2 regions of the Photobacterium ganghwense genome follow, and region 1 is predicted to be linked to the other one. Evidence: riboswitches for the same ligand, from Rfam matches in the RefSeq annotation. Region 1 holds a riboswitch; the other holds the start of a gene.
What was found. Region 1 has a riboswitch for lysine ahead of FH974_RS24530 (Na+/H+ antiporter NhaC family protein). Riboswitches for the same ligand answer to the same signal wherever they lie in the genome.
Positions count from the first base shown of each region.

Region 2: another riboswitch for lysine. It lies ahead of lysC (lysine-sensitive aspartokinase 3); the one in region 1 lies ahead of FH974_RS24530 (Na+/H+ antiporter NhaC family protein).

Region 1 covers NZ_CP071326.1:1,858,501-1,862,717, forward strand. Annotated here, with positions in the region: gene FH974_RS24520 (aspartate kinase) at 1-1,188, shown strand, start outside; lysine riboswitch at 1,503-1,672, shown strand; gene FH974_RS24530 (Na+/H+ antiporter NhaC family protein) at 1,757-3,349, shown strand; gene FH974_RS24535 (hypothetical protein) at 3,652-4,068, shown strand; gene FH974_RS24540 (GntP family permease) at 4,216-4,217, opposite strand, start outside.
Region 2 covers NZ_CP071325.1:291,199-295,415, reverse strand. Annotated here, with positions in the region: gene FH974_RS01470 (PglL family O-oligosaccharyltransferase) at 1-328, shown strand, start outside; gene FH974_RS01465 (pyridoxal-phosphate-dependent aminotransferase family protein) at 478-1,596, opposite strand; lysine riboswitch at 1,842-2,034, shown strand; gene lysC (lysine-sensitive aspartokinase 3) at 2,152-3,543, shown strand; gene metH (methionine synthase) at 3,719-4,217, opposite strand, start outside.

The DNA.
Region 1 (4,217 bases):
GCCGATCCGGTGAACCGTCTTCGGGCAGATAAATTTATCCGCGCCCGGGTTCAGGATGCAAAACAGTGCATCACCAACATCCTGGAAATGTGCGAATTCGGCCAGTTCACGTTGCGCCACTATCTGCCTCAGGTCAGAGAGTTTCTCTCCTCCTTCGGTGAGGCGCACAGCGCCTTCAATACCGCCCTGAAGCTGAAAACGCTGGGTATCAATGCGCGCTTTGTTGACCTGTCCAGCTGGAACAATCAGTACACCGGTGATCTGGATGACGTCATTCGTCAGGCGTTTGCCGATATCGACCTGAGCCAGGAACTGCCTATCGTCACCGGATACGCCTATTGTGACGAAGGACTGATGAAAACGTACGACCGCGGTTACAGCGAGATGACCTTCAGCCGCATCGCGGTGCTGACCGGCGCGCGGCAGGCCATCATCCATAAGGAATATCACCTCAGCAGCGCAGATCCGCGCATCGTGGGGCCAGAGTCGGTTCTGCCTATGGGGGAAACAAACTACGATGTGGCCGATCAGCTCGCGAATCTGGGGATGGAAGCGATCCACCCCAATGCCGCTTCCGGACTTCGCCAGAACAATATCGAGTTGAAAATCAAAAACACCTTTGAGCCAGAGCACACGGGGACGCTGATTTCAAATGCCTTTACTCCCTCGCAGGATCGGGTTGAAATCATTGCCGGGCGTGACAAAGTATTTGCGCTGCATCTGTTTGATCAGGCGATGGTAGGTCACGTTGATAATGTCGGTTACGACATCATGCAACTGATTCGTGAGTCGAGCGTCAACCTGATTGGCAAAGAGATGAACGCCAACTCAATCACCTACTACCTGACCGGTGGTGCCGATAACCTTAATCAGGTGTTATATAAGGCGGAGAAACGGTATCCGAAGGCCGCCATTACCGGGCGACTGGTCGCAATGATTTCTGCCATCGGGGCCAACATAAACACCAATGAGGCACTGCGGCGGGGAATGCAAGCGCTGATGCAGGCAGAATGTTTTCCGATTGCCGCCCACTCATCGGTACGTAACGTCAACGTGCAGTTTGTGGTCGATGACAATGACTACCAGAGTGCCATTTGCACGCTGCATGAGCAGTTCTTCGCCCTGCCTGCAGAGACGCACACCCAGCCGGACTCCCTGGTTGATTGCCAATCGGCCCACGTTGCCTGATACTACTAACGGCATATCAATCAATCAGCATATCAATCAACCAACTAATCAACCAACTGCCGGGACTTTTGCCCCGGCGGTGTTGTCTCTAAACGGTCAGTCGCTTCGCTGTGCTGGATTGAGGTTTGAGAATTCACCGCTCTGTCAGCCGGCGTTTTTTCCGCCACAGCGCTTTGTTCAACAGTTCCTTGATCGAAAGCAATTCATAGTGCTGAATTAATAGTCATTGAAAGTGAATTGTATGCTGACATCGCTAAATAGCCGTATATAATAACATTTGCTGTGGGCAGACCCGTGTCTGCTCGCAGCAACCCTAAATCAGTAGAGGCGCGCTGCCTATCAGTAACCGAGCAGAGGGTGATACCGATGAAGCCGGGGAAAGGAGTCAGCGCCGAAGTGACTGAGTCATCAAACTCAGCCGCTGGGGCTGCGTCGAACAGGCGCAGCACTGCCATAGTTTTTCCTATGGAGCGCTACCTAAGGGGTAACACGTCATGCCTTGGTTGTCGATTTCGTTACATGTCCTTTTGGTAGATCTCCACCTTTAAGTTGTAGGTGAAATGAGATCATGAACCTTGTTCCTTTTGCGGATTCTGCCTGGTCCGTGCTTCCCCCCTTGCTGGCGGTGTTGCTGGCTGTCGTCACCCGACAGGTACTGCTGTCACTGGGTGCAGGTATCGTTGCCGGTGCCCTGATGCTGAACCAATTTTCCCTGTCCCAGACCCTGAACTACCTGTATCAGAAAATAGTGGCTATCTTCTGGAGCGGCGGTGCCCTAAACCACGATAACGTCAACATGCTGATTTTCATGTTGTTGCTCGGTGCACTGATCAGTCTGATGAGTGTGTCCGGTGCCACTCAGGCCTTTGCCGACTGGGCAGCCGTACGGTGCAAGGATCGCCGTAGTGCCAAGTCCCTGACCGGGCTGATGGTTTTCATCTTCTTCATTGATGATTTCTTTCACAGCCTGTCTGTTGGCGCTATCTGCCGACCAGTGACCGACCGGTTTCAGATTTCACGCGCCAAGCTGGCCTACCTGCTGGATTCAACCGCCGCACCAGTGTGCGTCCTGATGCCGATTTCCTCCTGGGGTGCCTACATTATCGCACTGGTCGGCGGTATTCTGGCGGCCCACCAGCTAACGGACCAAAGCCCGATCGCCGCCTTTGTCGAAATGATGCCGATGAATCTGTACGCGGTCTTTACCCTGCTGATGGTGATTTGTGTTATTGCATTCCAGCTGGATATCGGGCCGATGCGAAAGCATGAAGCCCGCGCCCAGCAAGGTCAGCTGTGGGATCACAGTAAAGGCCGTCCGCCGGGTCTGGATATGGAAACACCAGAAACCGCTCAGGGCGGGATGATTGATATGGTGTTGCCGATCCTGACCTTGACCGCTGCAACCGTCTTTTTCATGGTTCAGTCCGGTGCGGATGTGTTGTCCGATAAAGGACAAGCCTTCAGCCTGATCGGCGCGTTTGAAAATACCAACGTTGGCCTGTCGCTGGTATACGGTGCAATCTGCAGCCTGGTGGTCTCGATGGGTCTGGCATTGCGCCTGAAACTGTCGGCAAAAATCTGGTTGAAAGCCGCGCCGCAAGGGATCTCAGCCATGATGCCTGCGATCATTATTCTGCTGTTTGCCTGGACAATCGGCACCGTAGTACGCGACATGCAAACCGGCGTTTACCTCGCGTCACTGTCACAGGGCAGTCTGCCGGTAGAACTGTTGCCAGCCGTCGTCTTCCTGCTGTCATGTGTCATGGCGTTTGCCACCGGCACCAGCTGGGGAACATTTGGCATCATGCTGCCGCTGGCCGGTGACATTGCGGCAGCCAGTGACATCACCATGTTACTGCCGATGCTGTCCGCCGTACTGGCTGGCGCAGTTTTTGGCGATCACAGCTCACCGATTTCCAGCACCAGTATCCTGTCGGCAACGGGTGCCGGTTGTCACCATATGGACCACGTGCTCACTCAGCTACCTTATGCCGGTTCAGTCGCGTTCGGTGCACTGCTCGGCTATCTGGTCATGGGCTTTACCCATTCGTCCTGGCTGGGTGTCGCCGCCAGCAGTGTCTGGTTTGTGGCCTTCTGCCTGTTTGCCCTTCGCCGTCGTCAGAGCGACCCCGAGCTCAGTCTGGCATCGTCTGAAGCTTAACCGGTAAATCCGCCCTCTTCATGCAAAGCCTCCGCACGTTCAAGTGCCGGAGGCTTTTTTCTATTCGCTTTGCTGTCATCGCTTTTTTGCGTGGCTTTTTTGTGTTGGCATTTTTGTTGTGGCTTTCATGCATCAGCGGTGTCTCTTTTCTTGTCCGGGCTAGCCACAGGGCCGCACTATAGTTAAATCTATCACCGTCACTTCGTGATGAGTTGTTATGACAGCTAGGTACCTATTCATAGTCGGTGTCTATGAGCGGTAGGTATCAATGAGTAGTAGGTGTCTATGAGAGGTAGGTGTCTATGAGCGGTAGCATCGCAAGACCTATCCCAGCGATGGCAAGATTCAGGGCGCTGCGGGGCGCTATGATTGCGGTCGGGATGAGTGTGTTTTCCGCAGTGTTTCCGGTGCATGCTGCCCAGAAACTGGATTATGTCAGTGCGGTCACAACACCGGGGACAGGTCGCCTGGTAACCATGGACGATTACTGGCTGCTGGCATTCAGCGATACCTATGACATTCGTCTGCCCGAACACGTCAGTAACGGCGAAAATTTGCAAATTCGTATCCGGGAAGATGGTCAGTGGCACACCGAGAATTTTCGGGTGCAGGCGATCAGTATCCATCACGACTTATGCCGGTTGCACAGCCAGCATCCCAGCCGGGATGGCCGCTTTCCGACAGACGCGATTTACGTGCAGCCCTGCCAGCAAGAATAACGCCCCTGTCAGCAGACCGCATATCGCGGTAAGCGCAGGGGCGTTTCAGTGTGAGAATAGCAGCCAGGTTTTGTGGCTACGCTTAAGTGAATAAGCGTAAGTAACTAGGCTAAAATCACTTGTACATCAATTGATTACAGAGGCTCGCT
Region 2 (4,217 bases), on a different replicon from region 1:
GGTCAACAATCCATGGGCCTGGCAGGATCGATTTGAGTGGGATCTGCACGTCACCCAGCTGCAGGTTGGGATTACCACCGCCAACCCGGCACTGATTCAGACGTATATTGCATGGGCTCGCCAAAAAGCCCTGATCTGGCCACGCCCCACGCTGTACCAAAACCTGATTGCTGCGTACCAGCATCTCGGTGAAACCGCGCTGGCCGAGCAGGTACAACAGGAAGCCCGCTACCTGTTCCCAGGGCAGATTTTTGCGCCAGCCGCTAAAGCGGAACCTGTCACATCGGGTGCGGTCGTCCTGACGGCTCCCCCCGCAGTCACTGACTAGGTGCCCCCGGAGCAAGCATCCGCTCCATAGGACACAGCCATAAAAAACGGCTACCGTAAGGTAGCCGTTTTGGTCTCGACCTGCCTGTTCCGGGCAGCGCCTGCCCGAACAGTAGCAAAACGAAAGAGCCTGACTGAACAGGCCGACACTTATTTCAGGGTTGACTCCAGCGCTTTCAGGCACAGCGCAACGTTCTCGCTGCGTGCAGCATAGCCCATCAGGCCAATCCGCCAGGCTTTGCCCGCCAGCGCACCCAGTCCGGCACCAATTTCCAGGTTATAACGCTCCAGCAGGGTTTTACGCACCTGCGCATCATCTACCCCGGCAGGAATATGCACCGCATTCAATTGTGGTAAGCGGTACGCCTCATCAACCACAAACTCGATACCCAGTTGTTCCAACCCTTCACGCAATTCCAGATGGACGTCGCGGTGACGCTGCCAGGCATTTTCCAGCCCTTCATTTTTCAGCAGCACCAACGCTTCATGCAGGGCATACAGGCTGTTCACCGGTGCTGTATGGTGGTAACTGCGTTTACCTTCGCCGCTCCAGTAGCCCAGAACCAGGCTTTGATCGAGAAACCAGCTTTGTACTTTGCTTTGACGGCTCTGAATTTTCTCCACCGCACGCGGAGAGAACGTCAGAGGCGACAGACCAGGAACACAAGACAGGCATTTCTGGCTGCCGGAGTACACCGCATCCAGTTGCCATTCGTCCACCAGCAGCGGTACGCCACCCAGCGAGGTCACCGCATCCACGATAGTCAGACAATCGTGCTGACGTGCCAGCTTAGCGATTGCCTCGGCATCAGTCAGCGCACCGGTCGACGTTTCAGCGTGGACAAACGCGACAATCTTCGCATCCGGGTGTGCCTCAAGGACTTCAGCCACTGACTGCGGATCAACCGGTTCACCCCAGGCGTTGTCCACCATCACCGCAACACCGCCGCAGCGTTCCACGTTTTCACGCATCCGGTCACCAAACACACCGTTGCGGCAGACAATCACTTTGTCGCCCGGCTCAACCAGGTTCACAAAGCAAGCCTCCATCCCGGCACTGCCCGGCGCAGAGACCGCTATCGTGAACGGGTTAGTTGTCTGGAAAGCATATTGCAGCAGCTGTTTTAGCTCATCCATCATCCCGATGAACAGCGGATCCAGGTGACCGATGGTCGGACGACTCAGGGCCTGTAACACCTGCGGATAAATATCTGATGGACCCGGTCCCATGAGTGTACGCTGTGGCGGATAAAAACTACCAATTGTCATTATTATTTCTCCCTGATGGTAAGGCCTGTTGGTGTAAGGTACGTACTGACTATATCAGGTCTGATCACAAGTTGCGTCTCTTGTGACAGCGCTGTTTTTGCCCCCTGCGATTCCTCCGTCCGGGAAAGACAAAAAATTTGCAATTATTTTGCATATTCTGCCCCGCCATGATTGACAAAAGACTCTCAAATCCGCTTCAATAGAGCACGTTTTTTGTTCATCCTGAGATGCACCTTATCTCAGGGGCAGACAGAAGAGGAGCGTTACCCAGGTATCTAGGATTGCGGGGCCCCACCCCAAGGCAGTCTGGAGAGGGGGAGTAGCGCCGAGATATGTTGTGACAGGGGGCATGGCATATCGGCTTGGAAGGTTGAATCCTTCTGGCTGTCACCTTTCCAGACGATATAGGTAGTGGAAAGGTGGGGAGCTTCTGGTTGTTGTACCTGACTACATCCTACCTTATTGCTCTCCTGACATTTGCGTCGGGATCTTGATCCCGGGTCATTCCCCCTAAATTTAAGAACGTTTTTACACTTCTGATTGGGAGACCTTGTTTTGAGCTTTGTAAATACTAACTTTACTGTTCCTCCACCAATTACTGTAGCGAAATTTGGCGGCACCAGTGTAGCCGATCATGCCGCCATGAGTCGAAGCGCAACGATTATCAAGGACAACCCAGCTGCTAAAGTGGTATTAATCAGTGCGTGTTCCGGCGTAACCAATCTGCTGGTTGAATTAGCAAATGGAATTGCCGACAACGAGCAGCGCTCACAACGGCTACAACAACTTCGAACGATTCACCAATCGATCATTGATCAGTTGACTCACCCGGAAGCGGTAGCAGCTGAGATCGACCAACTTCTGACAGACGTTGAAGCCCTGGCCAAACAAACTGCCAGCGCCCCTTCCGTGCAACTGACCGATCAGCTGGTCGCCCACGGCGAATTACTGTCGACTTTTCTTTTTACCCAAATTCTTAACGAAATGGGGGCTAAAGCTACCCGTTTTGATATTCGCCCGGTAATGCGTACCGATAGCCAGTTCGGCAAAGCCGTACCGGATGTGGATGCAATTCGCCAGTTGGCCAGTGAGCAACTGCAACCGCTGCTCCAGTCTGATCAAATTATTGTCTCTCAGGGCTTTATCGGTTCTGATGAAACCGGCCAGACAACGACGCTGGGCCGTGGCGGCAGTGATTACAGTGCAGCACTGGTTGCCGAAGCCATCAGTGCAGAAATTCTGGAGATCTGGACCGACGTTCCGGGGATGTACAGCACCGATCCGCGTATTACAGCCAACGCCATGCCAATCCAGGAAATCAGCTTCAGCGAAGCCTCTGAGATGGCTAACTTCGGGGCAAAAATTCTGCACCCGTCGACGTTGCTGCCAGCCATCCGCCAGCAAATTCCGGTGTTCATCGGTTCATCAAAAGCACCGGAGCAAGGTGGAACCTGGATTCGCCAGCACGTGGCCCAGCCACCAAAATTCCGGGCACTGGCCCTGCGCTGCAACCAGACCCTGGTCACCCTGACCAGCCTGAATATGTTCCATGCCTATGGCTTCCTGTCAGAAGTCTTCCGCATCCTTGGTGAACATAAGGTGTCTGTTGATCTGATCACAACGTCTGAAGTCAGCGTTTCACTGACCCTGGATCAGACTAACACCGGCGGCGGAGCACCAAGCCTGCCAGCCGCAGCAACAGAGGCTCTCAGCAAGCTGTGCCGTGTGGAAGTAGAACAGGATCTGTGCCTGGTTGCACTTATCGGCAACAAACTGGGCGAAGCCCCGGGAGCCGCCACTCAGGTCTTTGGCAAGCTGGACAACTACAGTCCGCGCATGATCTGCTTTGGCGCCAGTCCGCACAACCTGTGTTTCCTGGTCAAAACCAGCGAATCGCGCGAAGTGGTTAAAACCCTCCACGCTGCCCTGTTTGAGGCCGCGAAGTAACCCAAGTCCGGGACACAAAAAAGGCGCTCATGATGAGCGCCTTTTTCATATCAGTGTATGATTGTTGCCGTGTCAGTGTTCCCGATGGGTGTCACCTGTAAAAAACAGGCCCCGCAGCTGTGGCATCCGGGGCCTTTGAGTCATTACGCCTTTAATACATTACGCCTTTGCTGCATTACAATGACAGGTTCGGCCCCAGCCATTTTTCCGCTTCAACCAGATCCCAGCCTTTGCGCTCGGCATAGCTATCACGCTGATCTTCCTGAATTTGTGCCACAGCAAAATAGCGTGAGTCCGGATGCGAGAAGTACCAGCCTGAGACCGACGCTCCCGGCCACATAGCATAGCTGGTGGTGAGTGACATCCCAATGGCCTCTTCGACATTGAGCATCTCCCACAAGGTGCCTTTCTCGGTATGTTCCGGACACGCCGGGTAGCCGGGTGCCGGACGGATCCCCTGATATTTCTCACGAATGAGTTCGTCATTCGACAGCGCTTCGTCCGGCGAGTATCCCCAAATCTCTTTACGCACCTGCTCATGCAGATACTCGGCAAACGCTTCAGCCAAACGGTCAGCCACCGCTTGTACCATGATGGCATTGTAATCATCACCCAGGGCTTTAAATTTATCGGCCAACTCTCGCTCTCCGATGCCGCCGGTAACCGCAAACGCG